2 regions of the Methylotenera versatilis 79 genome follow, and region 2 is predicted to be linked to the other one. Evidence: predicted binding sites of a transcription regulator. Region 2 holds the regulator's gene; the other holds the start of a gene.
What was found. Region 2 encodes sigma-54, which starts transcription at its own class of promoters, with help from an activator protein. Its sites were predicted from a motif close to TGGCACNNTTCCTGCT; they were not measured.

Region 1: the regulator sigma-54 is predicted to act here: its motif matches at 10,658-10,673, upstream of glnA (type I glutamate--ammonia ligase).

What each region holds. Positions count from the first base shown of each region.
Region 1 is NZ_ARVX01000001.1:1,141,468-1,157,440, reverse strand. Features, by position in the region: gene METVE_RS0105745 (MFS transporter) at 1-1,259, opposite strand, end outside; gene uvrA (excinuclease ABC subunit UvrA) at 1,348-4,161, shown strand; gene METVE_RS0105735 (glycosyltransferase family 4 protein) at 4,224-5,501, opposite strand; gene METVE_RS0105730 (hypothetical protein) at 5,479-6,855, opposite strand; gene METVE_RS0105720 (oligosaccharide flippase family protein) at 6,921-8,270, opposite strand; gene mtgA (monofunctional biosynthetic peptidoglycan transglycosylase) at 8,381-9,115, opposite strand; gene aroE (shikimate dehydrogenase) at 9,116-9,955, opposite strand; gene METVE_RS0105705 (rhodanese-like domain-containing protein) at 10,017-10,463, opposite strand; gene glnA (type I glutamate--ammonia ligase) at 10,813-12,222, shown strand; gene METVE_RS0105695 (DUF4124 domain-containing protein) at 12,422-12,937, shown strand; gene glnL (nitrogen regulation protein NR(II)) at 13,029-14,123, shown strand; gene ntrC (nitrogen regulation protein NR(I)) at 14,236-15,624, shown strand; gene METVE_RS0105680 (nuclease-related domain-containing protein) at 15,658-15,973, opposite strand, start outside.
Region 2 is NZ_ARVX01000001.1:646,438-662,410, forward strand. Features, by position in the region: gene METVE_RS0103370 (HPr family phosphocarrier protein) at 1-247, opposite strand, end outside; gene METVE_RS0103375 (PTS sugar transporter subunit IIA) at 334-756, opposite strand; gene rapZ (RNase adapter RapZ) at 839-1,726, opposite strand; gene hprK (HPr(Ser) kinase/phosphatase) at 1,726-2,778, opposite strand; gene hpf (ribosome hibernation-promoting factor, HPF/YfiA family) at 2,791-3,153, opposite strand; gene METVE_RS0103395 (RNA polymerase factor sigma-54) at 3,311-4,885, opposite strand; gene lptB (LPS export ABC transporter ATP-binding protein) at 4,898-5,620, opposite strand; gene lptA (lipopolysaccharide transport periplasmic protein LptA) at 5,667-6,305, opposite strand; gene lptC (LPS export ABC transporter periplasmic protein LptC) at 6,426-7,130, opposite strand; gene METVE_RS0103415 (KdsC family phosphatase) at 7,180-7,761, opposite strand; gene METVE_RS0103420 (KpsF/GutQ family sugar-phosphate isomerase) at 7,761-8,780, opposite strand; gene METVE_RS0103425 (monovalent cation:proton antiporter family protein) at 8,982-10,958, shown strand; gene METVE_RS0103430 (NAD(P)/FAD-dependent oxidoreductase) at 11,007-12,029, shown strand; gene METVE_RS0103435 (HesA/MoeB/ThiF family protein) at 12,042-12,788, opposite strand; gene METVE_RS0103440 (type II secretion system protein) at 12,791-13,600, opposite strand; gene METVE_RS0103445 (hypothetical protein) at 13,597-15,222, opposite strand; gene METVE_RS0103450 (hypothetical protein) at 15,226-15,726, opposite strand; gene METVE_RS0103455 (hypothetical protein) at 15,726-15,973, opposite strand, start outside.

The sequences.
Region 1 (15,973 bases), 500 kb from region 2:
GCGACTTTGTTGGCTAAGGAAAGTGCTTGCAACTCATCAAATGCGTTTAAATGATACATTTTTGTACGCACAGCGGGTGGCGTTATCATACCAAAAGTTAACACTAACCAAATGCCAATTAGCACTGAGCAAAAAATAAATACGGCAGAATAATCGAAACGATGCGATAAATAACCGCCAACAACTGCGCCCAAAAACACGCCAAATGATTGCGCTGTGCTATGAATACCCATTGCCGTACCTTTGGATGCAGCAGGCGCCATTTTCGAGATCAATGACGGCAAAGACGCTTCTAATATATTAAAGGCAGTAAAGTAAATCAGCAACGAAACCACCACACCCCAAAAATGATGGATAGTGTTAGCAAACATTAATTGCGCCACTAACATCAACGCCACCGCGCCGATAAACACCAGTTTTAATTTTGCGCGTTTTTCGCCAATGATAATGGCTGGCAGCATCAATACAAAAGAAACGGCTAATACAGGCAAATAGATTTTCCAATGTGCATTGACATTCATACCGCTGGTTTCAGTTAACGCAAATGGCACCACGATAAACATGGCCATTTGCGCGGCATGCAATGAAAAAGTACCAAAATTTAAACGCAATAATTGTTTATCTTTTAACACTGCTTTCATTTTGCTGGGTGCGGTTTGCGCATCTGAATGAAAATGGCTGGCGACTGGATCTGGCACGTAATACTTAACCACTAAAATAGCGCAAAAAGATAATACAGCCGTCATCCAAAAAATGCCTGAAACGCCAATCCATTGGTTGAGCAAAGGGCCAGCAACAAGCGATAGCGCAAATGTGATACCAATGGTACCGCCAATCATCGCCATGGCTTTAGTGCGATGCTCTTCACGCGTTAAATCGGCGACTAATGCGGTGACGACCGCAGAAACCGCGCCAGCACCTTGAATCGCACGACCAAAAATTACCATATAAATATCGGTCGCCAATGCGGCAATTACACTGCCGATAATAAATAGAATCAAGCCGATATAAATGAGTTTTTTACGGCCATATTTATCGGATGCGATGCCAAAAGGCAATTGCAGTAAAACTTGTGTTAAGCCATATGCGCCAAGCGCCAAGCCAATCAGCGTATGATTGCTACCGCCTTTTAATGTTTCTGCATACACCGCAAAAATGGGTAAAATTAAAAACATACCCAACATGCGCAAACCATAAATTGAGGCCAAGCTGATGGTAGAACGCAATTCAGTTCGCGTCATTTTGTCGGAAAATTGCATGAAACCCTATTTTTAGTACAGAATAATTTAGCTGAAAACACAATAATTGCGTATATTAACAGGTTGCCTTAATTTTCGATAAAGCTAGATGGAATATATCAAAATCCGTGGTGCGCGCACCCACAATCTCAAAAACGTTTCGCTGGATATTCCACGCAACAAATTGGTAGTGATTACTGGGCTTTCTGGCTCAGGTAAATCCAGTTTGGCGTTTGATACATTGTATGCAGAAGGTCAGCGGCGCTATGTTGAATCACTATCTGCGTACGCTCGCCAGTTTTTGGCGCGCATGGATAAACCCGATGTCGATTTGATTGAAGGCTTATCGCCTGCGATTTCGATTGAGCAAAAATCTACTTCGCATAATCCGCGTTCAACTGTCGGCACAGTGACTGAGATTCACGACTATCTGCGCCTTCTATATGCACGTGCTGGCGACCCAGAATGTCCTGATCACCATATCAAATTAGAAGCGCAAACTGTTTCGCAAATGGTAGACAGCGTTTTACAACTACCAGAAGAAACCAAGCTGATGATATTGGCGCCTGTGGTTTCAAATCGCAAAGGCGAGCAAGTAGATTTGTTTGATCAATTAAAAGCACAAGGTTTTGTGCGTTTGCGCGTAGACGGCAAGATTTATGAAATGGATGAGTTGCCGAAATTAACTAAAACGGTGAAGCACTCTGTGGATGTGGTGATTGACCGCATTAAGGTAAAGGCCGATTTAAAACAGCGTATCGCCGAATCATTCGAAACCGCTTTGCGCTTGGCGGAAGGTAAAGCCATTGCAGTTGAAATGGATACTGATAAAGAACATTTGTTTTCAGCCAAATTTTCATGTCCTGTGTGTGATTACTCACTAGCCGAATTAGAACCACGCCTATTCTCATTTAACAACCCAATGGGCGCCTGCCCCAAGTGCGATGGCTTGGGCAATATCAGCTTTTTTGATCCTAAACGCGTGGTGGCATTTCCTACGCTTTCACTCGCAAGTGGCGCAATTAAAGGCTGGGATAAACGCAACCAGTTTTATTTTCAAATGTTACAAAGCTTGGCAGCGCACTACAGCTTCGATTTAGAAACGGCGTTTGAAGAGCTGTCTGAAACGATTCAAGATGTATTGTTAAACGGTTCTGGGCGCGAAGTAATTGCGTTCAAATATTTAAATGAGCGTGGCACTTTTTTTGGCAAAACGCACACATTTGAAGGTATTTTAAACAACCTGCAACGCCGCTATCGTGAAAGCGAATCGACTGCGGTGCGCGAAGAGTTATCTAAATATTTGAATAATCAAGCCTGCCCAGAATGTAGCGGCACACGCTTACGCCGTGAAGCGCGCCATGTAAAAGTGGGCGGGCAGAATATCCATCAAGTCTGCGAAGTGCCACTAAAAGTCGCACTTCACTTTTTTGAATCGCTGCAGTTAGAAGGTGCAAAACTGGCGATTGCCGATAAAATCGTGAAGGAAATTGGTAATCGACTGAAATTCTTAACCAATGTTGGGCTGGAGTATTTGTCGCTTTCGCGCTCTGCCGAAACATTATCAGGCGGCGAAGCACAACGTATTCGCTTAGCCAGCCAAATAGGTAGTGGCTTAACAGGTGTGATGTATGTATTAGATGAGCCTAGTATCGGTTTGCATCAGCGCGATAACGATAGATTGTTGGAAACGTTAATGCGCCTGCGCGATATCGGTAACAGCGTGATTGTGGTGGAACACGACCATGATGCGATTTTAGCGGCCGATTATGTAGTCGATATTGGCCCAGGCGCTGGTGAACATGGCGGCCAGATTGTCGCAGAAGGCACGCCAGCTGAAATTTTGGCTAATCCAAAGTCGTTAACTGGTCAGTATTTAAGTGGCAAAAAACAAATCGAATACAAAAAAGCGCGCACAAAACCTAATCCTTCACGCTGGTTAAAACTTTCAAACGCAACGGGTAATAATTTGCGCGATGTGTCGGTAGAGATTCCTGTAGGTTTACTCACTTGCGTGACAGGCGTATCTGGCTCAGGTAAATCCACACTGATCAATGACACGCTTTATCGCGTGGTTGCGCAACATTTATACGGCAGTAATACCGAACCAGCAGCGTTTGGTGAAATCGATGGTTTGGCGTTTTTTGATAAAGTGGTTGATGTCGATCAAAGCCCAATTGGTCGCACGCCGCGCTCTAACCCTGCAACTTATACCGGTTTATTTACGCCGATTCGCGATTTATTTGCAGGTGTGCCAGAAAGCCGCGCGCGTGGTTATGGGCCAGGTAGATATTCTTTTAATGTAAAAGGCGGCCGTTGCGAAGCTTGCCAAGGCGATGGTGTGATTCGTGTGGAAATGCACTTTTTGCCTGACGTGTATGTGCCATGTGATGTATGTAAAGGCCAGCGCTATAACCGCGAAACGCTTGAGATTAATTTTAAAGGCAAAAATATCCGCGAAGTGCTGGAAATGACCGTTGAACAAGCGCATGATTTTTTCCAAGCGCAACCAGTTATTTCACGCAAACTCAAAACCTTGCTGGATGTGGGTTTAGGCTATATCACACTAGGTCAGTCAGCAACAACGTTAAGTGGCGGTGAAGCACAACGGGTGAAGCTCTCACTTGAATTGAGCAAACGCGATACAGGTCGCACGTTGTATATCTTGGATGAACCTACTACAGGATTACATTTTGCAGACATTCAATTATTGTTAGATGTGATTCACCGCTTACGTGATGCTGGCAACACAATTGTTATTATTGAACACAACTTAGATGTGATTAAAACCGCCGATTGGCTAATCGATATGGGCCCAGAAGGTGGCGATGGCGGTGGCGTGGTAGTCGGTGTCGGCACGCCAGAAACCTTAGCTGAGAACAAAGAAAGCTACACTGGTAAATATTTGAAAATGATGCTTTAAATTTGGCTATTAAATACTGTTAAGTTATAAAACTTAACAGTATTTTAAGTATTAAAATTTGCTTAATTTTTTGCAGATTTATCGGACACTCTCGCTAAAACTGATTGATAATATTCAACCGTTTGTGCCGCTACAACTTCAGGTGAAAATCTCTTTTTGCAATCTTCAATTGCATTTTTAGATAGACGTTGCATCTTTTCAGGATCGCTAATCAACATTAACACTTTTTCTGCAATGCTTTCTGGTGATTCTGATTCAGCTAATAATCCATTGAAATCATCAATAATAATCTCTTTCATACCACCAACCGCAGTTGCCACAGTTGGACAACCAGCGGCTAGAGATTCTAATAATGAGAGCGGGAAGTTTTCATATCTAGAACAAACCACTGTTACAAGTGCATTTTTTCGCAAATCTGAAATACGATCATGGTCGCAATGTCCTAAATACTGAATACGGTTTTTTATGCTATTTTCTGGAATAAAGCGCTCAGTATACTGATTAAAATCAATCCCCTCACCTTCAACAATTACCCCCCTGTCTGGCCCCACAAAAATAAGCTCAATTTCACTAATTTTTTGCGCAATCAGGCTAAATGCTTCCAATATCAAATCACCGCCTTTAATAGAGTCAAATCTTCCAACAAATAAAATGTATGGCTTTTTATTTTTGCTATATTGCCACTGTTTATTAATACCCACCTCAAGAACCGGATTTGGAATCACTTTGGCATTTGGCAAATCCAAGCCATAGTATTGTCTGGTTTTTTTTAAAACATCTAGGCTTGGTGAGGTTATACCATGCGCATTTTTTATTGCCTGCCCTTCGTAAAAAACCCTTAACTTAAAATCCCATCGATCTTGATCTTGCAAGATTGGCCCCATTAAAAACCATGGTCCGTGTAATCGCGTGACGATTGGGACTTTTGTCAATTTCAGCAAAAAACTAACTGTCCCAAATGACTCTTCCATCTCAAGAATATCTAAAGGATAAGATATTCTTTTTAGTGCCATACTAATTTTTTTAGCATTAACATACACAGATCGTCGATATTGGATTGATCTTGCATAAGAGAATGTCAACTGATTCAAAAATTTATCTGCTATTTTTTGTAAAACGTTTTTTTTATTTAAAAATTTTGATAAATTAATTAATTTATCTTCTATCTCTGCCCCTATAAGAGGGGACGCTAAAATAATGGGCTTTACTGTATTGTCAAACCCATACAAAATATTATGTACATAAGTCACAATTCCATTATGAAATTTAGATAACGGCCAACCGGGTGTTATACAAGCTATTTTTAGAGGGGTTTTTTTATCGGTATTTTGATTTCGCATTAGTATTCCCATTCATATAGGTTTGTTTTTTTAAAGATTCTGCCTGACCCAATAAAGCGCCTGCCAAGAGCAAATGCATTGTCGTCATACCAGCATTTGGTACAGAGTCAATCACGCAAATCGCCAATATAATCGCTAAGCTTGCAAAATAAACCTTATCTTTAGGATTATTAATATTGTCTATATTTCTTAGCGCATAAAGTAGCGTTATGAAAAATAGTGCGTAGCTAAAAATAAAACCCACTGCACCATTGTTGCCAAGTTCAATAACCCATTTTCCATCGGTTACACTAATGTCACGGCCATATTTGTTGTAAACACGCGCACGACCCCATCCGCTCCAGCCAAAAAATGGTTTTTGTAACGCGCGTTCTAATAAAATATTTTCATTTTGAAATCGAAAATCTAAAGATTGTGCACGTTCAGCACTGTATTGCTGAATATTCTCAACAATGGCTCGGTCTGGGAAAATTTCAAAGGTTTTTGTTATAGGATAAATCATCACAATGGCGACCAAGATTAAAGACCACTTAATTTGTTTGCGCGGAAGAAAATTAAATATTAAAAACATCGCCAATAATGCATAAAATAAAGCGGACCAGGTTTTGCTCAATATTAAAATAATCATTAAATAAATAATGACTTGAGATGCGGGAAAAATGGCAATGCGCACTTTATTTTTTCGTAAAGCTAATGCGGCAATGATAGCGGTCGCTATCCAAAAAGCCAGTCCTAATCCATGCCCAAAAAATACTGTTGGTCGGTATCCTTCACCTCTCATTTGCTGAAGAAAATCTATTGCAGAGTAGCCATATATCCAAAGTTGGAAATTTGGCGATAATCTCATCTCGCCCAGCATAGGTATTGAATAAAATAGAGCAAAGATGACGAGTAACTTAAATATCCATTCGTTATCTTTGACGTCATTTAAAAAAGCTCTGCCCAGAAAAAAAGGCATGAAAGCTAATAGGGTTCTTATTATTTCAGACAGCGCATCGTAATAGGTTAACCCTGGCAAATAAAGGCTACCATAAAAAATGGGATCAGAATTTAAGGTCGCTGATATCACTATTACCGCCAAGTATCCAATAATGATTTTAGTTGGCATCCCTGGTGGGAAAAGCTTGAATCGCTTGCCAGTGAAAAACAAAATAACCGCCAACGTTAATGACGTAAGACTACTTCTATCAATTGGCGGAACTAGCGGCAAATCGAATGAAAAAGCATTTGGTAACAAAAGCAAGGCTAAAGTGGTGGCTATAAAAATAGCCCGCTTAGGCTTGTAGCGAGAAACCATCCATATGACGACTAAAGGCCAGCTGTAAAAGACTAAGTTAGCAAAAATATTGGGCACAAATAAACCTTAACGTAAAATAATATCAATATTTACACTATCTATGAATGATGCATTATTAGGCACTAATTCAAATGGAGCAAAGCAAGCACAGCCTCACCCAAATAGTAACCTAGTGGAATCACAGCTAACATCCTTAATTCTTTTATTAAAGAAAAAACGTTATTTTTTGCAAGTGTCCAATAAATAATAGGTAAAGCCAATAGCGGATTTAAAGTAATCACCCAAATAGCGCCATACATACCAAATAATTTAAAAAATAATGGTAGTCCGATGAACAAACCAGCAGTTCGTACCATCATGACCCACATATTGACCTTGGTGATAGATAGCGCAGATAGGCACTCTACTGATACAGATGATAGCGAATATCCAACTACAGAAAATGCCAATATTTGTAGCATCCAACCCGCTTCTGCATAACGTGGATCATATAGGGCTTGGATAATAAATGGTGCCAGTGCGATTAATAGCCCAACACACAAAAAGGTAGCACCATCTAGATAAATACGAATCTTGTAATAGCGTTCTTTTAATAAAGTCCTGTCTTCATGCACTACAGAAGACAAAAATGGAAAGATGATTTTAGCAGCGAGAGAGTGTGTGATAGAGGTTGGCACGCTAGCTAACATCAACGCAATGCTATAAATACCCAAATCTGTCGCTGTAACCGTGCCTGCCAAAAATATTTTATCGCCTTGTAAAAACAAATAGGTCAGCATGGATGAAATAACAATCCATCGACCAAAATGAAAGACTTCTTTCACGATAGCTTTATCCCATACCAGCTGATGTCGGTATGGAAAGGCGTAGTAGCTGAGTAAAGTACCCATTAATGTTGACACAATGCCTGAAAAAGCTAGTGCCCATATAGACGGATAAATAAGCACCCAAGCCACCATAAAAACGGCACCTAGCACTTGAGAGATAAAATCAATACCTTCAAGCTTGCCAACTTGCATTTCACGACTCATGACTGCAGATGCCATGGTTTTATAGGCACCAATAATAGAAGTGACACCAGTCACTAATATCAGTAGTGGTAAACGAGGGTCTGCATATACACCACTAAATAAATTAGGCCAATACCGCTCACCGATCATCAGGCCAATTGCAAATAGGGTAATTACCGCAAACGTTAACCAACCTCTAACAACTTGTAGCGTCCAAACCACATTCAACATATGTTTGTTAGTTGGATCTTTGTGGCGAACAATAAAAGCCCACAATCCCAAATCTGAAAACATGCTGATGCCCATGGTGACTACATATACCACCGCCATTACGCCAAACATTTCAGGCGCAAGCAATCGAGTAATAATTAAATTAGAACCTAATCGGAGTAATTGACTTAGTCCAAATATCAACATGACCCAAAAACCGGCCTTAACAAATCTCTTCTTTTTATCAGTCATTAGAACACTTGAGTTTTTGCATTATTAATTGATGTCTCTAAATATAGATATTTTAAAATTTAAGCCTATTTTGGTAATCATTATATTTTAGTATTGATTGATTTTGATAGTTAAGGCACTTCTACAAAACGCATCCTTGCTTGTATTGTTGCCGTGCGGCGGTTTAAATAGCGCGTACTACGATGGTCGTCATAAAAACGTGGATTGGGAATCATCGCGGCTAATTTGGCAGATTGGGTTTGGCCTAAGCCACTTGCACTGGTTTTAAAGTAATGTTTAGCGGCAGCTTCTGCACCAAAAACGCCATTTCCCCATTCAATCACATTTAGATAGATTTCTAAAATGCGGCGTTTGGTGAGCATTTTTTCTAGCATTAAAGTGATGACCGCTTCTTCCGCTTTGCGCCAAGGCGTTCGTCCGCTGGATAAAAATAAGTTTTTTGCCAACTGTTGACTAATGGTTGAGCCACCACCAACAATTTTGCCTTTTTTCAGATTTTTTTCGTAAGCTTTTTCAATGCCTTCCCAATCGAATCCTTCATGATTAGTGAATTTAGCATCTTCACTGGCAATCACAGCACGTTTAAGATGATTGGAAATTTTGGCGTAATCAACCCATTTGTGTTGAAGTGTGGCATCTGGTTTGGTTTGTTGAATAATTTCCAGCCGGTCTTGCATAAACGCAGTCGAGGTTGGATTAAACTTAATCCACCAGCAGATGTGCAAAAAAATCCACAATTGATATAAAACCAGCCATGCAAAAAATAAAAATATGAGTCGTTTTAAAATGCCACCAAAACCCAATGGGCGAGCATTTTTTTTACTGTTAAACAACCAGCGCAGCACTTACAAGACTCTCATCATCTCAATAACCGGCTTAGTGTCTGGCCTTACGTCACGCCAAATGAAAAATGCTTCTGCGGCTTGCTCAACCAACATGCCCAAACCATCCGCCACTTGTGCACCATTCGCGCGTGCTTGCGCCATAAACGGTGTTTCGCGACCATACATCATGTCGTAAGCCAAGCAATCTTTAGCGAAAATAGTATTGGAAATAGGAAGCACTGTGTCGGTTAACCCAGTTGAAGTAGCATTAATAATAATATCGAAAGGGGGTTTTAAACTGGCGAATGTACTGGTCGTTAATTGTTCCAAGTGTCGAACCTGCTTATTCCGCATATGCTGTGCTTTCTCAATAGTACGATTCGCAATCACTAAGTGATTCAGTTCGCAATCTAGCAAAGGTTGTAACACACCTTCCGCAGCGCCGCCTGCTCCCAACAACAATACGCGCTTATTATGTAAAACATGCCTTAAATGATGCGTGATATCACGCACCAAACCTGCGCCATCGGTATTATCTCCAGATAATTGACCTTTTTTAAAGGTTAAGGTATTCACTGCGCCAGCAGCTTGAGCACGTACCGTTAAATTGTCGCAAAGATTAAACGCTTCAAACTTAAATGGCACAGTCACATTCGCGCCTTTAAAACCTCGCGCAATCAAATCCTTGATCGTTGATTCAAAACCATCCAGCGGCGCAAAAATGCGTTCATAGCTGATATTTTGGTCTGTTTGCTTTGCAAATGCCGTATGAATAAGCGGTGATTTACTATGCTCAATCGGGTTGCCCACGACCGCATAACGTTCAATACCTTGCGCAGGCTCAGCGTATTTATCACTCATACTTTAAGTTAATCTTTTTGTAATTATTCAATTGAATTGATGATGAATGATTAAAAACCGTCTAGTTATTCCAAGGCAAATTTGCCTGTTTCCAACCGTTAATCAAAGTGCGCTGTTTTTGTGCGTTAGCTTCACCCTCAAAGCCTTCCGCCATATTGAATGCGTGACTATAGCCTAATTGTTGCGCTAATACGGCTGCATTATGGCTTCTGCCGCCAGTACGGCACATAAATATAATGGTTTTATTAGGCGCAACTTTCGCTTGCAACTGCGCACCAAACTCTGCGTTTGCAATCATGCCCGGATAAAACGCCCATTCAATGTGCGTTGCATCGGGCACTCGACCTACTAAATCCAACTCAGCTTGCGTACGCACATCTACTAATATTGCATTATCTTGTTGCAATAAAATATAAGCTTCTTGTGGGGTTAACTCACCTGCATAGGGCAATTTTTTTTCAACTGCGCGTTTTTTTGCTTGATTTAAAACTTCCTCAATACTTTGCATAACGATCCCTAACATTCATTCATTTTAATAATCCATATTGCAATAAATTATAGCGCGAAAAACCGAGCAATTCTGTGCGAAGTGCATTGCACCAAAATAGTGCGGTTTTAGTTTAAATGCGCGCTATTTGTGCATGTGGTTTTGGGTTTATTTGCTAAGTGAATGCCATAAAGCCATTTATTGCTATTTTTTGCTGGCACACTTCCTGCTAAAATAACTCGTTAAAAGTTAATGCGAAAATAGTTAAGCATTTTGCATCATACAATTTACGCAATTAATCACCACTCGTTACACATTATTTATATCTGTTATTAAACTTTATGTCTGTATTAAAACTTAGGAGAGAGCAATGTCAGTTGCAAATGTAATGAAAATGGTAAAAGAAAACGACATCAAATTTGTCGATTTTCGTTTTACCGATACTCGCGGTAAAGAACAACACGTTACAGTGCCTGTTTCAGCTTTCGATGAATCAAAATTTACCGAAGGTCATGCATTTGACGGTTCTTCAATCGCGGGTTGGAAAGGTATTCAAGCTTCTGACATGCAATTAATGCCTGATGCATCAACGGCAAATATCGATCCATTCATGGACGAACCAACATTGATTTTAACTTGCGACGTTGTTGATCCAACTGACGGTAAAGGTTATGACCGTGATCCACGCTCACTAGCAAAACGCGCTGAAGCTTATTTAAAATCAAGCGGTTTAGGCGATACTGCTTACTTTGGTCCTGAGCCAGAATTCTTCATTTTTGACTCTATCAATTGGTCAGTCGATATGCACGGTAGCTCAGTAAAAATCAATTCAGAAGAGGCCGCATGGTCATCTAGCGAAAAATTTGAAGGCGGCAACACTGGCCACCGTCCAGCGGTTAAAGGCGGTTACTTCCCAGTTCCACCAGTCGATTCATTGCAAGATGTACGTTCTGCAATGTGCTTAACTTTAGAAGCGATGGGCGTGCCTGTTGAAGTGCATCACCATGAAGTAGCAACTGCTGGCCAATGTGAGATCGGTACTAAATTCGCGACATTGACACAACGTGCTGACTGGACTCAAATCCTAAAATACGTGGTGCTAAATACAGCACATGCCTACGGAAAAACAGCCACATTTATGCCGAAACCAATGTTTGGCGACAATGGTAGCGGTATGCACGTACACCAATCTGTATGGAAAGATGGCAAAAACCTGTTCGCAGGCGACGGCTATGCAGGTTTAAGTGACTTTGCTTTGTACTATATTGGCGGCATTATCAAACATGCGCGCGCATTAAACGCGATTACTAACCCAGGCACCAACTCTTACAAACGCTTAGTGCCACATTACGAAGCGCCAGTAAAATTAGCTTACTCTGCTAAAAACCGTTCTGCTGCGATTCGTATTCCATTTGTGCATTCTGATAAAGCACGCCGTGTTGAAGCGCGTTTCCCCGACCCAATCGCTAACCCATACTTGGCATTCTCTGCATTGTTAATGGCTGGTTTAGATGGCGTGCAAAACAAGATTCACCCAGGCGAGCCAGCAACTAAAGACTTGTACCATCTTCCACCAGAAGAAGATGCACTAATCCCAACAGTTTGTTCATCACTTGAGCAAGCGTTAGAATACTTGGATAAAGACCGTGAGTTCTTAACACGCGGCGGTGTATTCTCTGAAGATTGGATTGATGCTTACATTGCATTAAAAATGGAAGAAGTCACTAAGTTACGTCAAACACCACATCCAGTCGAGTTTGGTTTGTACTACAGCTGTTAATCAAGTATGTGTGCTAGTTTTTAGCATGCGCTAATTGGGCATGCACTAACTAAGTGCAGTCGAGTAAAGCACGGTTTAATAAAGGGCAACTTAGGTTGCCCTTTATTATTTTTGCAAAAAAATTCAACAAAAAAGTACAGTCAACCATAATCATCAAGACTTCGTTGCTAACAGTAACAGTCTCATCTAAACTATTGCTATGAATAAACAATTATCATTTTTAAGCTTGATTATCATCGCGCTAATCGCACCGGTTTTAGCGAATGCAGAAATTTATAAACAAGTGGATTCTGAAGGACGCGTCACCTATTCAAACGTCAAACTCAAAGGCGCTAAAAAGTTAAATTTAGAACCTGCAGATACCAATTTTGGCGGTGACAACAGCGCTTCCACACGTGAAGCAACACGCTCCCCGCAAGCCAAAACAGCGACACCAGCAAGCTTTCCTAAAGTAGATGCAGGTACACAAAATCAGCGCGACAGTAAGCGCAAAGACATTTTACAATCGGAACTGGAAGCTGAAAAACAAGCACTAGCACAAGCGAAACAAGCCTATATCGAAGGTGAATCTAAGCCCGAAGTTTACAAAGGCGCCAATGGAAAAACTTTCCGTAATGTTGCAAAGTTTGATGAAAAAATGAAAAGCCTACAAGCCGACATCGATGTACATCAGCGTAATATCGAGTTACTTAACAAAGAAATTAGCGCAAATTAATGTCGTTAATTAATCTTTTGTGCAACGCATAAAGCTGGCTTAGCTCTTGCTTATATACAAGCAATTATTTAATTGCTGTAGTATTTAAGTCATGGTTCAAAACATTCCCTCAGGATTTTCAGGTTTAGAGCATCTCGCTACTGCGGTGATATTGCTGAATCAATCACATCAAGTAGTTTATGCAAACCCCAGTACTGAAATTTTATTTGCCTTAAGCGCAACGCAAATATCAGGTAGCCATATTTCAGAAGTGTTTTTAAACTGCGAGATTTTGCAACTCGCCATTGATAACGCAGTTAGGAATGACAGCCCATTTCGTGAGCATGAATTCGCTATCACAACCGTGCGCCAGCAATCGTTTGCCGTCACTTGCACAGTGACGCCAGTTGAAATGAGTAAGGCAACTTTGTTACTAGAATTTCAACAAATGGATCAGCAATTACGCATCGCACGTGAAGAACGCATGCTGATTCAGCAACAAGCCAACTCTGAATTATTGCGCAATTTAGCGCATGAGATTCGTAACCCGCTCGGTGGCCTGCGTGGCGCTGCACAACTGTTAGAACATGAATTGCCTAACCCCAGTTTGCGCGAATATACGCAAGTCATCATTAAAGAAGCAGACAGATTACAAAGCTTGATGGATAGATTGCTGGTGCCACATCGCGTGCCGAAATATGAGCCAACCAATATCCATGAAGTGCTAGAACGCGTACGTAGTTTATTGTTGGCAGAATCACCTAATAACATCAAAGTGCGGCGCGATTACGATACTAGCTTGCCCGATTTAATCGGCGATCGCGAAAAGCTAATCCAAACAGTATTAAATATTGCGCGAAATGCGGTACAAGCCATGCAATCCAATGGCGCGGTGAATGCTGAAATTATATTTAAAACGCGTGCAGAACGCCAAGTGACGTTAGCTAAAAAACGTTATCGTGTCGCTATTAAGTTACAAATTATTGATAATGGACCGGGTATTCCAGCCGATATTAAAGATAAGATTTTTTATCCGCTAGTAACTGGACGCGAAGGTGGAAGCGGCTTGGGGCTTGCCTTAGCGCAAACTTTTGTCACGCAACATCACGGTATGATTGATTGTGAAAGCCAACCAGGTAAAACCTGTTTTACGATATTGTTACCAGTTGAATCAACGTCCATTAAATCTGCGAATATCTTGCAGTAATAGATGATTAAAAAAAGCTTAATCCATACAATTGATAGAAATAAATTGGTGTGATTAAGTTGTTAATGCAATAAAGTTAACTGAAAAAGTTAACCAATTTAATGAGAAAAATATGAAACCAATTTGGATTTTAGACGATGATAAATCGATACGCTGGGTGTTCGAAAAAGCGTTAGCACGTACGGATTTAGAGTTCAGAACTTTTTCTTCTGTCGCCGAAGCGCTTAATGCACTCAACCGCGAACAACCACAAGTTGTGGTCAGTGATATTCGCATGCCAAACGGTTCTGGCTTAGATTTTTTAAGTGAAATTAAACAGCGTTACCCTGAAATTCCAGTCATCATCATGACCGCTTATTCTGATTTAGAGAGCGCAGTTGCCGCTTTCCAAGGTGGCGCATTTGAATATTTAGCTAAGCCTTTCGATGTCGACCAAGCCATTGACGTGATTAAACGCGCGGTTGAAGAAAGTATGCGCCAAGCGGTTGAAGCAGTTGCTTTAGAAGAAACACCTGAAATCATCGGCCAAGCGCCCGCCATGCAAGAAGTTTTTCGCGCAATTGGCAGGTTAAGTCGCTCGCACGCGACTGTGCTAATTAACGGCGAATCGGGCAGTGGTAAAGAGTTAGTTGCCAGCGCTTTGCACAAACACAGCCCACGAGCAGAAAAACCATTTATCGCGATTAATACGGCAGCGATACCAAAAGATTTATTAGAGTCTGAATTATTTGGCCACGAACGTGGCGCATTTACAGGCGCGGCTGCCGCACGACGTGGACGTTTTGAACAAGCAGATAACGGGACTTTGTTTCTAGATGAAATCGGCGATATGCCAGCCGATTTACAAACTCGCCTATTGCGCGTGTTAAGTGACGGGCAATTTTACCGAGTAGGTGGTCACCAACCGATCAAAGTCAATGTGCGCGTCATTGCCGCAACCCACCAAGATTTAGAAGAGCGCGTTAAATTAGGCTTGTTCCGCGAAGATTTATTTCACCGCTTAAATGTGATTCGTTTACGCTTGCCGCCATTGCGCGAACGCCGTGAAGACATACCGCATTTAACCAAACACTTTTTAGCGCAAAGCGCCATTCAATTAGGTGTAGAACCCAAACAACTTTCCGCCGCTGCACTGCGCTATTTAACCGCAGTAAATTGGAGCGGTAACGTGCGTCAATTGGAAAACGTTTGCCATTGGTTAACCGTCATGGCGCCTGGCCAAAGCGTGGATGTGGTGGATTTACCGCCAGAGTTAAAAGAAGACACCAGCAAAACTATCAGCGCGAGTTCGTGGCAAGAAGCTTTAGCGCAAGAAGTTTCTGACGCATTGAACCGTGGCGAACAAAATGTATTAGAAGCACGCACCAAGGATTTTGAACGCGTGATGATTGTTAAGGCACTGCAACATACGGATGGTCGTCGTATTGAGGCGGCTAATCAGTTAGGAATGGGCAGAAATACGTTGACGCGGAAGATTCAGGAATTGGATATTAAAGAGTAAGTTTAGTTGCAGAACATCTATAACACTGCTTAATTACGTAGATTGAAGCGCTTGTGTTTTAACTGTTCTGCAACGTTGGTCAAGTTGATGAGCTATTCGCTTAATTAACTTATCGTCCAAAGGATTTCCATAGACTCTACCTAAAACACTATTTGGATTTTTACCATTTAATACAATCATTCCTGCGCCAGAGCTTCTTTCAATAAACCAACCTGGCAAAACGAGTACAGGCTTCACTTGTACATCCTCACCTACAGCACTACTTAACCAAGTTTGCAGGGACTTTGCTTGACGACTTGCTTGGTCTAAAGGTTTAGTTTCTGACCATCCCGGAAAGTCCAATTTATAT
Region 2 (15,973 bases):
TGTTTATTAGCGCCTGCAAAGCCGCGATTGCTTCACTTTCATCCTTACCATCGGCTTCTAAAGTAATGACTGAGCCTTTTGACGCGGCTAGCATCATCACACCCATGATACTTTTGGCGTTGACGCGACGACCGGCTTTTTCTATCCAAATTTCACAGTTAAACTGGCTGGCAGTTTGCGTTAATTTACTGCTGGCGCGTGCATGCAAACCCAGTTTATTGATTATTTCTATTTCTTGTTTAATCATTTTTTGCTCTTAAGGTTTGAATACTCATATTTAACTACTTAAGCTAAATACTTAAGTTTAAATAATTGTATTAATAGTTAGATTGATTATTTTCGATTTGCTACATGATAATGTTCACAACTGATTTCGGTAAAACGCACCACTCCTTCGCGCCCGCCACTAATGGCTTTTTCCATGCATGTTTTAATGCTGGATTCACGATAGTTGAGTACACGCACTAACATTGGTAAATTAACGCCTGCAACGCCTTCAACCAGGTTGGGTGTTAGCAATTTAAGTACCATATTACATGGCGTCGCGCCATACATGTCCGACAGCACTAATACACCATCGCCAGTATTCAGCGATTTAACCAATTGCTGTGCTTGTGGCAATAACACGCTAGGGTCGTCATTGGTCGCAACCTCTAACGCCTCCAATTGCGGCGGCCGTTTGCCTAATACATGGCTAGCACAGTGAATCAGGCTTTCACCCAAATTACCATGCGCGATAATTAAAAGTCCAATCATGTTACTTTTTCCACTTTCTGACGCGTTAACTTAAGCGTTCATTAACCTAGTTTTAATCATATGCTTCTAATTATAATAGTGATTAATCAAGCTCACGATGCCGAGTAATCACTTGTTGTCTATGTGTCAAATTCGCGTGCTGTTTAAAATGTGCGCCCGCAAAATATAAGGCCAATTGCTCTACAAAATACACAGAACGATGCTGCCCGCCAGTGCAACCAATCGCCACCGTCAAATAGCTGCGATTATCTTGGTTAAAACTCGGCAACCACTTTTCTACATAATGCTGAATATCTGCCAGCATTTCAATGACTGCAGGCTGTTTTGCTAAAAATTCCTGTACAGGCAAATCTTTGCCTGTTAATGGTTTTAAAACTGCATCGTAATGTGGATTAGGTAAACTGCGCACATCAAACACAAAATCCGCATCCAACGGAATACCATTTTTAAAACCAAAAGAAGTAAATAGTAAAACTAAGCCGCGGCTACTCGGCTCATCCGTGCTGTTATCTTGCTTGAGCAGATCGCGTATATGGTTGCGTAATGCATTAGCACTTAAGTTGCTGGTATCGATATGATGACCAAGCTCTGCAACACCAGCTAGCAGTTCGCGTTCTTTGGCGATACTTTCGGCCAATGTCGTGCTTTCGTTACTTAACGGATGTTTACGACGCGTTTCTGAAAAACGTTTTACCAAAGTTTCGGCAGCGGACTCTAAAAACCACACTTGCACTTGATTGCCATCAGCCTTCAGGCTTTCAATCGCTTTGGGTAAAGCTTCTAATGCTGCACTGCGACTATCGATACTGATGGCGACTTTATTATGATGGATCGCATTAAGGTGCTGTGAAATATGGGGCAATAAAGTGGCGGGCAAATTATCGATGCAATAAAACCTGTTGTCTTCTAATGCGCGCAAGACAATACTTTTACCTGAGCCAGAAAGACCTGTCACAATAATAATCTGCATTACTTTGCCTGCTTAAGCTTTAATTTTGGGGCTGATTTAAGACTGGATTTTGGCTCAGCACTTTCAGTATCAGCGCTTTGACTGTTAATTCTTTTTAAATTGGCATTTTCTAAACTGGCTTTTTGCATCATTTGCTTTTGACGCTGACTAAACTGTTTCGTTGCATTGATGCCTCTTAATAACAACATGTGGTTGCGCACAGCAACTTCCAGCAATACCGCAATGTTGCGTCCCGCCGCAATCGGTATATTCACCTTTGGAATCTCTACTTCCAACACGCGCTCATGCTGCGTTTTGGCATTCAGTCTATCGAGCTTAAGTGGATTCAATGTATCCGCTAATTCCAACTGAATAATCAAATCCAGCGGCTTGGTTGGCTTCACTGCATTATCACCAAAAAGTGCACGAATATTAAGAATACCTAAACCACGTACTTCCAAAAAATCTTGTAATAACGATGGGCAACGACCCTCAATGCGTTCCGGTGATATTTTAAAAAAATCGACAATATCATCTGCTACCAAACGATGTCCGCGTGTAATAAGCTCTAGCGCTAACTCGCTTTTACCAATCGCAGCATCACCTTTAATTAGCACGCCAAAACCTTGTACTTCTATAAAAACGCCATGCAAACTGATGGTTTCTGCCATCGCAAGTTTTAAATAATGGCTTAATAAATCCATTAACTGCGGGCTTTGCATGGTGGAAGTGAATAATGGAATATGGTGAGTATTGGCTGCTGAAATTAATTCTTTCGGCGCTTTTTCACCATTTGCAACGACAACTGCGGCTAAATCGGTTGCGTATAAATTAGTAATAGCTTGCTGCATCGCAATAATGCTCAGACTATTTAGATAGTCCATTTCAGCGCAACCCAACACCTGCACACGGTTAGGATGTACGAAATTGAGATGGCCAATTAAAGCCAGAGAAGGCTTAGTGACTTTTTCGGAATTGAGTTGGTTATTGCCGCCATCAAGCCCTGCAATCCAGTGGAGTTTGAGCTTGAGGCGGGTTTCCTTGAAGAGTTCGGCTACGTTAATTTGAGCCATAGATTATTTAAGTTAGTTAAGAGTTGGATTTTCATCAATAGACGGATGTTGACCTATATCTTGATGTTTAACAGCACCATTCGCTTTATGATGACTGCCGTGTTTTTCTTTATGTTTGAGAACTTGGCGGTCTAGTTTGTCTGTCAACATATCAATCGCGCTATACATATTCTCATCGATGCACTCAGCGTGTAAATCATTGCCGGGTACGTGTAATGTAGCCTCTACTTTTTGAGCGAGCTTTTCTACACTCATGGTAACTTTAACGTCAATCACATGATCGAAGTGATTGCGAATTCTAACGAGTTTGCTCTGCACATATTCGCGCATTGCAGGTGTAATTTCTAAGTGATGCCCAGTTAATTGTAAATTCATGACTTGCTCCTTATTGAAATTGTTCTCCAAGTAAAGCTTGCCAATAAGTAGCACATCTTTACTCATCGAACAATTTAAGTGTACACCTTTGATTATTTTTTGCGAGGTGGTTTGAGCAGATTATTCAGTATTATTTGTAACGCTTTTGTAAAATTGCTTAAAGCGATTTGCGTAAATTCGCTGGCGGAATATTCAGCGATTCGCGATATTTTGCGATAGTCCGGCGCGCGACAATAATGCCTTGTTTCGCCAAAATATCGGTGATTTGATTATCTGACAATGGCTTTTTAGGCGTTTCTTCTGCGACCAATTGTTTAATCAGCGCACGAATCGCCGTGGCAGAAGCAGAGCCGCCAGCATCAGTTGCTACATGGCTCCCAAAGAAATATTTCAGTTCAAAAACACCGCGCGGAGTGAGCATATACTTATGCGTTGTTACGCGTGAAATAGTCGATTCATGCAACTCAAGCTCTTCTGCGATCTCACGCAAAACGAGTGGCCGCATGGCGATTTCACCATGCTCAAAAAAATTACGTTGGCGATCAACAATCGCTTGGCTAACGCGCAAAATAGTAGAGAAACGCTGCTGGATATTTTTAATCATCCATTTGGCTTCTTGCATTTGCGTTTGCAGATATTGATTCGAATTTTCGCGATTGCGCTTCAAAATGTCTGCGTACAATTGGTTAATACGTAGTTTAGGAATCACGCCATCATTTAACGTTGCAATCCAAATGCCTTTCACTTTTTTAACCAGCACTTCATGCTGAATAAAGTGATCGCGACTGAGTTGCGCAAAATCGCTACCTGGGCGCGGATTTTGCTGTTTGATTAAAGTTTGTGCGCCTTTTAAGGCGATATCATCGCAATTCAGCAATTTACGTAACTTAGCGAAATCCTTATTTGCCAATACCGCTAAATGTTGTTGAACAATGATTTTGGCAATGTTCAAAAAGTCAGTTTCTTTTGGCAGCACATTGAGCTGCAACAGTAGGCACTCTTGTAAATTGGTTGCCCCTAAACCTGGCGGATCCAAATGCTGAATCAGTTTTAGCGCAGTTTCTAGCTCTAGCAATTCAATTTCAAGCTCTTCTGGCAATAATTCTGCCATGTCAGCCAATGACTCTTCTAAATAACCATCTTCGTTGATGCTATCAATTAATAACAGCACCAGTGTCTGATCGCGATCAGATAAAGGCATTAACTTAAGCTGGCTTAATAAATGCTCGCGCAAACTAGCTGAGACGATTTCTTGTCGCGTGTAGTCGCCATCATCATCGTCACTATTATTCTGACGCCCGCCTTCATCCCAGTTACTCGCGCTGCCATATTCTTCGTAATTTTCATCAAAATCAGTTGCTGAAAAATCTTCTCCTGCACTGGATTCTTGCGGCGCATCAATCGATTCTGTGTTTTCTTGGGAGTTAGTCGTGCTGGTTTCTTGATAATCTAAACTATTAAAAGCATCTGGTTCATCAACATCGGCGGCTTGTTTGCCATCAGCATCCAAGTTGTCATTATCGTTATTTTTTTGCAATACACTATCGTCGAAACCTGCATCTGCCTCACCATCTTCGCCATCGACCAGCTCTAACAATGGATTCTCTTGCAAAATCACATCTAGCTCTTGATTTAGCTCAAGGCTCGATAATTGCAGCAAACGAATTGATTGCTGCAATTGCGGCGTTAACGCCAAATTTTGCGACATTCTAAGTTGTAGATTTTGCTTCATAAATACTTGAGGCTAGAGCCTGAAATCTTTCCCTAAATACACTTCCCGCACTGCTTCGTTATTTACAATTTCTGCAGGATGCCCAGACGCAAACACCGTACCGTCATTTACAATATAAGCGCGGTCGCAAATACCTAAAGTTTCGCGCACGTTATGGTCTGTAATCAATACACCAATATTTTTGCTGCTTAAAAAACGAATAATCTTTTGAATATCTAAAACCGCGATTGGGTCGATACCAGCAAAAGGTTCATCTAATAAAATAAAACTAGGATTGGTGGCTAAACAGCGCGCAATCTCAACCCGACGGCGCTCACCGCCAGACAAACTGATTGCCGAACTGTTGCGAATATGCGTGATATGCAACTCTTGCAATAAAGACTCCAGCTGCGTATTTTTTTCATCTTCAGTTAGATTTTGCAGCTCTAAAATAGCCAATATATTTTCGGTTACGGTTAACTTACGAAAAATAGATGGCTCTTGCGGCAAATAAGCCAAGCCCATGCGCGCACGGCTGTGAATCGGCATGCGACTTAAATCTTTGCCATTCAGCAAAATACGTCCCGCATCCAACATTACCAATCCGACAATCATGTAAAAGCTCGTTGTCTTACCCGCGCCATTTGGCCCAAGCAAACCCACCACTTCGCCACTATTGATTTGCAGCGAAATATCTTGCACCACTGTGCGTGTTTTATAAGACTTCCGTAGATGTTCTACAACGAGTTCGCTCATTTTTGATGTTTTATTTTATTAAGTGTTTTATTCGGTTAAGTTTGTATTAGTTTGATTGAGACTCAGGTTTGCTAGTCGCCTCAGACGTATTGCTAAACCTTAAAACCTTATCCACTCTGGGCGGCGGATTCGTGTTGATTTTCAATTCAGAGGATTTATCATTTGCCGGCTTATCATTTGGAATGGCGGCGGGTTTATTTTTCGGCTGAATAATCGCTTTAACGCGACCCGTAGATGAACCACTGCCTTCAGATTTCACGCCACCAATCACTTCTGCATATTCAGCGTTGGCGTCATAACTGATGTAATCGCCATGCACGATATCTTCGCCACGCTTTACCCATGCGCGCGTGTACAACTGCACTTTGTCCATACGGCCATCATATTCAATGCGCTGACCGCTGCCTTGTATATACTCATCTTTACCCTCACTTTTTTGCTTAAAAGTGGTTGGATTGCCAGTCGACGTACTGTGCTGAAAACCCTCTTTGTCTTCACGCACAATCAACTTATCTGCATGAATAATCAGTGTGCCCTGCGTTAAAATCACTTTTCCCGTATAGGTGCTGGTTTTTTTTGCGTCATTCACCGTAACGGTATCCGCTTCAAGCTCAATCGGTTTATCGCGATCTGCCGATTCTGCCATTGCGTGCAAGCTTGTGAACAAGCTTAAGCAAAAACCCATTATTAATGCGCCATTAAACTTATTGTTGAATAAGCTTATGCGAATAAAGTTAACCATTATTTCTCCGCGATTTCGTATTGAGTTGCTGCTTTTTTTGCTTCATTTTATTTGTAGTCTTTTTCACTTTACTTTTTTAGCACTTTTAGCACCAGTCAATTTCGCACTGGCCGATTTTTTAGGTGCTATCTTACTGGTTTTTGCTGGCTTTACTTTGACATTTTTTGGTGCAGTCACTTGTTTTGGCACAACAACTGGCGGCCGTTCATAATGTACTTTTACCCGATTCAGCAAAGTCACGGTTTGCTCTTTTTTATCGTAAATCATGCCAACTCCAGTAATCACGGTTTTTGGTGCTTGTGTAATCCTCACTGGCGCGTCGGTTTTTACTAAATCGTTTTTAGGAAAAATCAGTAGCTTTTCCGTTAACACTTGCATCTCGCCTTTGCCTTCAAACGCCTGGCGCACCACTTTAACATTATTAACCAATGTCACCTGCTCGCCATTGCTCGAAACATATCCATGCAAACCTTCAATTTGCGTATATGGCTTATCTAGCGTGTATTGCGTAAAACGCGGCCGCTGTAAGACCGTGCTGTCATCATCTGGATAATGCAGCATTTCTGTCGCAGCCAATATGTAACTCAATCTACCTGTCGCATCGGTTTGCGTGGTCACAAAATTATGCATGGTGTAATCGGGGTCATGTCGATTACTGCCATCAATTTTAGGGCCTTGCTGCTCTACCGTTTGGTTGATCCAAAACGTCAGCAAGGCCAGTAACACAGCCAACACCAACGGAAAAAATAATGCCGAACGTGTCAACATGCTATTGATTAACAATCACGATTAACATTAACTCAATACTTTAGCCATATTATTTAGCAAAAAATGGTGCCATCTGTGCGTCTAAAGTACCTTGTGCTTGCATGATCAACTCACATAACTCGCGCACCGCGCCACGTCCGCCGCCTCTTTGCGTGATGTAATGTGAACGACTCTTCACAGAGTCTGGCGCAGCAGGCACCGTCACTGCCAAACCACAGCGCAACATTGGCGGCACGTCGACGACATCATCGCCCATAAAGGCAGCTTCTTCAGCCGTAATATTCAGCTTGGCAATCAAGTCATTAAACGCGGCCAATTTATCTTCTACACCTTGATAAAAATGCGCAATGCCCGTGCTTTCTGAACGTTTTGTGACCACATCCGAAGTGCGTCCAGTTATAATCGCCATTTGCACGCCAGTTTTTTTAAGCAATTTCATACCCAAACCGTCATGTGAATGAAAGGTTTTATATTCTTGCCCGTCATCGCCAATGGTTAAACCGCCATCGGTCATCACGCCATCCACATCGAAAATCACTACTTTGATTTTTTTTGCGCGCGCTAAAACTTCTGGTGATACTTTAGTTGCAAATCCAGTAGAGGCAAATTCAGACAAGATAATTTCAGACATTAAACGACTTTCGCTTTCAATAAATCGTGCATATTAAATGCACCAACCAGTTTCCCTGCATCGTCAATCACTAGCAGACCATTAATCTTGTTTATTTCCATCATCTCAACCGCTTCTACCGCTAGTTGATTCACGTTAATCGTATTCGGGCTGGCATGCATCACATCCGTTATTTTTGCGCTATTGGCATGTGTGCCATTGGCAAAAGCACGGCGTAAATCACCATCGGTAAAAATACCAATAGGCTTATTTTCCGCATCAATCACCGCAGTTAAGCCCAGTCCTTTTTGTGTCATTTCAGTCAGCGCAACGGACAACATTGCTTCTTCAGCAACACTTGGAATAGCATCACCAACGCGCATCACATCTTTTACACGTGTCAGCAATTTGCGTCCAATACTGCCGCCAGGGTGCGAACGCGCAAAATCTTCAGCGGTAAAATCGCGACAATCTAGTACACAGACGGCTAAAGCATCACCCAACGCCAAGGCCGCTGTTGTACTGGCGGTTGGCGACAAACCCAATGGACAGGCCTCTTGAGACACTTCTGCACTTAAATGCACATCGGACTCTTTAGCCAAAGTTGAATTTGGCGCACCCGTAATACTGATTACTTTTGCGCCTAAACGTTTAATGGTGGGCAAAATATTTAATAACTCATCGCTTTCGCCAGAATTAGATAATGCAATCACCACATCGCCATCGGTAATCATACCGAGATCGCCATGGCTGGCTTCTGCAGGGTGCATAAAAAATGCTGGTGTGCCAGTGCTGGCAAGTGTGGCTGCAATTTTGCCGCCAATGTGTCCAGATTTACCCATACCGCTCACCACAACGCGACCTTTGCATTGTAAAATCAGCTTTACTGCTGCTTCAAAACTGTCATCTAAGCGATTCGCTAACAGCGTAATTTCATGCGCCTCAATAGCCAATACGCTACGCGCTAATTGCAAAGTAGCGTTCTGATTAGATGATTTTGGCGCGTGACCGCGATCGGATTGCAGTAATGTAGGTGACATAATCAGTTAGTATAAAAGGGAAAGCGCGACTAATAAAGTAAAATACCACTGTTTTTATGTAAAACAGTAAAAGTAGGCACAATTTTTGCCTAACTTAGTTAAAATAAATCTTACAAAAGTGCTTTAGTCTTTCTGACTTAACCACTTAAACTTAGCAATAAATTTTTTCAACTATAAAAAAGCAATTTAATAAAAACCTAAATGTTTGATTCCTTACCCAGCCTATTGTTATTACTTACCAGCTCGGTTTTAGCTGTTGCGCTTTTTCGCGCGCTACGTATGCCAGCCCTATTAGCATATTTTTTCGTTGGCGTGCTATTCGGCCCATACGCATTAAATTTACTACCTGATACGGAAAGTGGCCGCCATATAGCCGAGTTTGGGATTGTATTTTTGATGTTCAGCATTGGTTTAGAATTTAGCCTGCCGCAACTTTATGCTATGCGCAAAACCCTGTTTGGTTTAGGTGGCGCGCAAGTCATCATTACCATGGGTGTTGCGATGTTGGTGGGTTGGCTAGCGGGTTTAAGTCTGCCAACTGCGTTTGTGATTGGCGGCGCATTAACCATGTCATCTACCGCAATCGTGTCTAAAATCTTAATCGAGCGCGTCGATTTAAACTCACGTCATGGTCGTTTAAGTATCGGTATTTTACTGTTTCAAGATTTAGCCGTTATTCCTATCTTGGTGCTTATTCCAGCGCTTGGGGCGCAATCCGGTGATTTAGGCGCAACGTTAGGTTGGTCGTTCATTAAAACCGTTGTGTTGTTGTTTTTATTGTTTAAATTTGGCAAAACCATTGTCGGTTATTGGTTTAGCGTAGTTGCACGGCAACATTCGCGCGAATTATTTGTGATGAACGTATTAATGGTCACGTTATTGTTGGCTTTTGCCACAAAATTGGCCGGATTATCTTACGCACTGGGTGCTTTTATCGCTGGCATGTTGATTTCTGAAACACGCTATCGTTATCAAGTGGAGTCAGACATTGCGTCTTTCCGCGACATATTGCTCGGTCTGTTTTTTATCAGCGTCGGCATGCTATTAGATTTTCACCAACTATTTAACCACATCGGTTTAGTGCTGGCATTACTGGTTGGATTCGTTTTATTTAAAGGCATAGTCATTGCCGTGTTAAGCCGATTGTTTGGTTTTGAACTCGGCGTTGGCATTCGTACAGGTATCGTTTTAGCGCAAGCGGGTGAATTTAGTTTCGTGATTTTAGCCTTAGGCTTAGAGCAAAAATTAATCGGCGGCGATGAGCTACAAGTGGTATTAGCCGCCTCACTTTTATCCATGGTCGTCGCACCGTTTATCATTCAATACAACGGACGTATCGCGCGCAAGCTGGTTAAAAGCTACACCCGTAAAAGCGGGCAAGTGGTCGACGAGATTGGTAGCGTCGCCAAAAATCTGAGTGATCATGTGATTATTTGCGGCTACGGCCGTAGCGGGCAATATTTAGGCCGCTTCTTAAAAGAAGAAAGCATCCCATTTATCGCATTGGATATTGATCCCACTCGCGTACACGATGCTGCAGCTGCAGGACAACATGTAGTGTATGGCGATGCCAGTCGTCGCCTTGTGCTAGAAGCCGCAGGTGGCGAGCGTGCTAAAGCGCTCATTGTCAGCTATTCTGATATGCGCGCCTCGTTAAAAGTGCTGCACATTGTTAAAGAAAATTATCCCAATTTACCAGTTATAGTGCGCACTTATGACGACGCAGACATTGACGCATTTAGAGATGCCGGCGCCACTGAAGTTGTACCTGAAGTGCTAGAAGGCAGCTTAATGCTGGCTTCGCACGCACTGGTATTGCTGGGCATTCCATTAAACCGCGTGGTTAAGCGCATTCGCTTATTCCGTGAAGAACGCTACAAAATGTTTCAAGGATATTTCCACGGCATTTCAGATCTTTCCACTGAAATCACTGAGTCGCATCAAATTAGACTACATTCGGTTGAAGCAACTAAAGGGGCTTTTATGATCAATATGCCACTCAGGGACATAGAGTTACGTCGGTTTAATGTCGTGTTACAACACATTCGCCGCCCTAATATGCTGGAAGATATTTCACCACGACCCGACATTGTGATTGATACAGGCGATATATTAGTATTGTTGGGCAGCCCTGCCAACTTGAGTGGCGCCGAAAAATTCCTGTTAACAGGCCGTTAATGCACTCATATTAACCATGCAAATGCATCATAAAAACTTAACCAACAAATGACGGTTAAAGAAGTAATTGTTGTGGGCGGCGGCATTGTAGGCTGCTTAACTGCGTTAGAACTTATTGAGCGCGGTTGCGATGTCACATTAGTCGAACGCAATGTGGTTGCCAGCCAAACATCTGGTGAATCATCATGGGCAGGCGCTGGTATTTTGTTTCCATTATTGCCTTGGATGTACAAAGACACAGTCAATCAACTGGCCATTGAAGGCGCCGCAATTTATCCAAAATTATGTGAGCGCTTACTCACAAAAACGGGTATCGACCCGGAACATCTAGTCAGCGGCATGCAGATTTTAAATCCATCCAATATTGCTGAAGCAGTTGATTGGTGTGAGAAAAATTCGATTGCTTACCAACAAAATGCTGAAGGATTATTATTGCCTCATGTGGCGCAAGTACGCCCACCACAATTACTAAAAGCGCTACGCCAAGCATTATTGCAAAATGGCGTAACCTTATTGGAACGCACCGAATTACAACCGCTGAATCTTAAAGAGATAGATAATACTGAACTGAATACTTGGCAAACAAACGCTGGCGAAACACTAACTGCCGATCAATTTGTCGTTACATCTGGCGCGTGGAGTTTTGAACTGTTAAAAAATACTACGCAAAACCTAGACATTAAACCGATGCGTGGTCAGATTTTATTGTACGAACAAACTGCAGAAAAACTAGCGCACATTGTTTATGCAAATGGTTTTTACCTTGTACCCAGAAAAGATGGTTTATTACTGGCTGGTAGCACGCTGGAAGATGTTGGATTCGATAAAAATACGACAGAAATAGTAAAACAAGAACTGCAAACAAAAGCTGAAAGCATTTTGCCGAGTTTAAAAAACACCAATATATTGAAACATTGGAGCGGCTTGCGACCCGGCACGCCAGATAATTTACCTACAATTGCCGCGCATTCACATATTAAAAACTTGTTTTTAAATACCGGGCATTTTCGTTATGGTCTGACTATGGCGCCAGCCAGTGCGCGGCGAATTGTCGCGTTAATGTGTGACTAATCTTAATATTAGTTATTGACCGCAAACCGTACAGGCTGGATCTCGCGATAGTTTAATAGTGCGCCATTCCATACTCAGCGCATCTAATAATAATAATCTGCCCTGCAAATTTTCACCCAATCCCATCATTAGCTTCAAAGCTTCCGCCGCCTGAGTTGTGCCAATTATGCCCACAAGCGGCGCAAACACACCATTTTCAGCGCAGCGCATTTCAGCATCATTACCCACATCAGGATACAAACAATGATAACAAGGGCTGGCTGCATTTCTGAAATCAAAAACTGTAATTTGTCCTTCAAACCCAATCGCTGCACCTGAAACTAATGGTTTTTTTAACTTTAAACATACGCGATTAAGCGCATAACGCGTGGCAAAATTATCGCTACAGTCAATCACCACATCAACATCTTTTGCTAACTGTTCAAACTCAGATTCAGTTGATTTTTGTTGAATGGTTTGCACCAGAATATCGGGATTAATCGCATGAATTGTCTGTTCCGCAGAAACGGCTTTATTCACGCCAACGCTTTGCGTAGTGTGAATAATTTGCCGTTGCAAATTGGTTAAGTCTACCGTATCAAAATCGCAAATCGTCAACTTGCCTACGCCACTTGCCGCTAAATACAGCGCAACTGGCGAACCCAAACCACCCGCACCAACAATTAACGCGTGGCTATTCACCAATTTTTCTTGGCCTTCATAACCGATTTTGGGCAATAAAATGTGGCGGCTGTAACGTAAAAGTTGATTATCGTTCATGATTAATGTAACTGCCCAGCTTGTATCATTGCGTTATAAAGCACGTATGGTGAAATCCAAGTAACTAGATCATCAAACTCACCAGCCGTAGAGCCTTTTGCTGTTTGGGTGCGACTATAAAAAAGCGTGGTGGCATTTTTGTTGGCAACCTCATCTGCACCAATTTCACTATCTAGCAAGCCACCATTCGCTCCTGTTGAGTAGATCACTGCAACTGCATTATTAATAATAAGATTTGCTGGCGCACACTCTGCGGTTGCAATTTGGCCACATGACACCCTCAAATCAGGATTTAAAGCTGGCACATTAGCTGGCAGGGATGGATTTGTTCTAGATATACCAATATCCTGCATTTCGTTAAAACTAGTAAAGTCAGGGATGTTTCTAACGCCATACCCAGTTGGTAAGCCAGCTACTACGCCATTTGGATTATCTGCTAATGTAACAGCGTATCGTATTGGATTATTCCAGGCATCAACAGCAAAACCCTGAGAATTAACTGGCTGTATACCCAACGTAGCCGCAGGGAAAAATCCCTGCTGTACTGTGCACGCACCACTGGCATTGGGTGAAGCAATCCCGTTACTAGCCGCAGTCGCTGGGCAAGGCAAACGTCCATTTGCCTGCGCGAAACCTAATAAAGCCTGTTTTGCATTATCAAGTGTATTAATTGTTTGCGCCTGTGCCGCCTGCTCACGTTGCGCGCGCAGTGGGAGTAAGAGTGCGGACAAAATTAAGCCAAAAATGACCAATACAATGGCCATTTCAACTAAAGTAAAGCCTTTATGTTTAATATATTTTTTAAATATCATGGCATGACTATATAAGTTTGATCGTTGTAATTGTTGGTCTTTTGTTGTGTTGTAGCATCAAATTTATTATCGCCATTTGTATTTTCCACACTGTCAAGATAGTCACTTAAACTTCGGCTAGGATTTGAAGGAAGTCTATTTTGTGCACCAATGGCTTGCCCAACACCAATCAATAACGCATTGACTTCATTTTTCATGCCAACTTGTAAGTAAGGAGGAATTGATGACCATTCATAATAAAAATAATCTTGCCAAAGATTTGTTTTAAACCAATCAGGCTCTCTCAAACCGATGCTAAAGTCACCTGACTCACTGCACTCTACCGTGTCTCTAGGAAAATTATTTGTTTTGATTATGCACCCCAACGTCGCTTTATTAAAATCAGCGTAATTATTGACCTTATAGATGTATTTATTCAATGGATTTAAGGGTATATCAACAGTTTCACAATTACCATCGTTAAAACATGTGAAACTTTTAGTTAGTTTGCTGCAACTTCCCGCTCCAGTGCAGGTGCAGTTTTTACTGGTAACATCTACAGAAGAAGAACAAAACCCCACATCCTGCGTCGTGTTCCAATTCTCTGCATCATGATGAAAAGTCACGCTAAGTATTGGCTGAAAACTACAACTGCAAGTTGTAGCAGAGCTACAACCACAACTATCCGTTGCGTCAATCGGTAGCATGCCTTTAGTACTAGCACCTAATGAATTATGGTTATCTAATGTGGCCCCTAAACCAGCCGCATAAGGGAACTGTCCATTTTTTGCTCTATATTGATTGAGTAATTTACTAGCCTCGCCACTAGCGCGATTAGTTACAGCAGCGATTAACTCATCAATCGTGATAAAAACCAGCTTATCGTTAAAATAATAAGGCTTTGTCACACTAATATCGGCCTCAGTTATATCTCGACTATCCTGGCCAATTATAAAATCTTCATTGGGCGAATCGTAATTGGCATTGCTGTAATTGGTTGCGCCGATACTAAAACTATCTAAATACTGATTCGCATTTGGCGCAGCGCCTGCGCGATTTTGTCCAGTTAACGCATTACCAGGCGCAATAATCACAACCGCAACTCGATTTGATATCACATTGCCATTCCTATCCTTCACAACTAGCCAAGGATAGACAGGGTTGCTAATTACACTAGGATTAATGACAGGATCTGCAGGTGTACCTTCATATTTGTGTACAAGATTGCGAGATACTGCATACCAAAGTCGGTTACCTTGTGCATCTTGATAATCTCCACCAATACCTATTTGCGGTACTGTACAAGTATTTTCTTGTCCGTATATTGGAAGCTGACCCAATAAAAAGCTATAGCTAAATGTAGGCGCGGCTGCATTACAATTGCTGATACCATCATAATTTCCATCTGCATTTCCGTCTGGAAACGGCATCTGACCAGGATGATACATATGACTGGCAGACCAAGCGATTAAAGCCTGTTTTGCCTCATTCAAAGCAAGATATGTTTTTTTGTCTTGTTCCAACCTTAATTGAGTTGGATCATAAGCTTTTAACAAATATACAGTCGTAGCCAAAGCGATAATAAACGCCATTAAAATCAATGTGGCGCCTGTTTGCTTTGCTTTTAGATACGCAACTCGCATACATTAATATTCAGTATCGCCAATTGTGCCATCTATTGTTCCGCTATCTCCCTGCGCTGCGTGGCTTCTAGCTTCACGCACACGGTTATTCTCTGGGTCATAAACTTGGCCTGCTTTTAGTGTTAAGTGTTTGCCGTTAGCAGGCAATTTAATCGGAATACGGTTGCCGTGCTCTGGCAATCTGCCCACTTGCACATCTTGGTTGCCCGAATTTTCTTGCATGGCTTGGTCATTAATCCACACAGTTCCTTGCTTGCCGTCAGTGCGCTTTACGTAGCCTTGCATATTGATTGCATCGGGTAAGGCGCGCACTTCGGGTTCGGCTTGCTGTACGGATGTTTCTGGTTGTATGGCGATATTCGGTTTTTTTGTTTGGCGCAAATAATTCAGCGTACTGCGTTCTGCGGGTGAGCTAAATAAACGACCCATTGGTTCTGCCGCATGGCTTATTTGCACCAAAGGTAACACCAAATAACTTAGCATTAACAACACAATTACTCGCATTATATTACCCCCGTTAATTGCGGATCACGCAAGGTTAACCAATCAATCTCACATGCGGCTTTTAGATTGGCGGTGATATTCTTTGTATTAATTTCTGTGCCAATGGGTCGCGTGATTTCACAATCGCGCACGATAAATGGCGTAGTTTGTTCTTGCAATCCGTCTAATAACGTCAGCAGATCACCTTCATGCAACATGTCTAAATTCAACTTCATGACTGACCGTTGCAGTTTAAAACTGCCCAGAT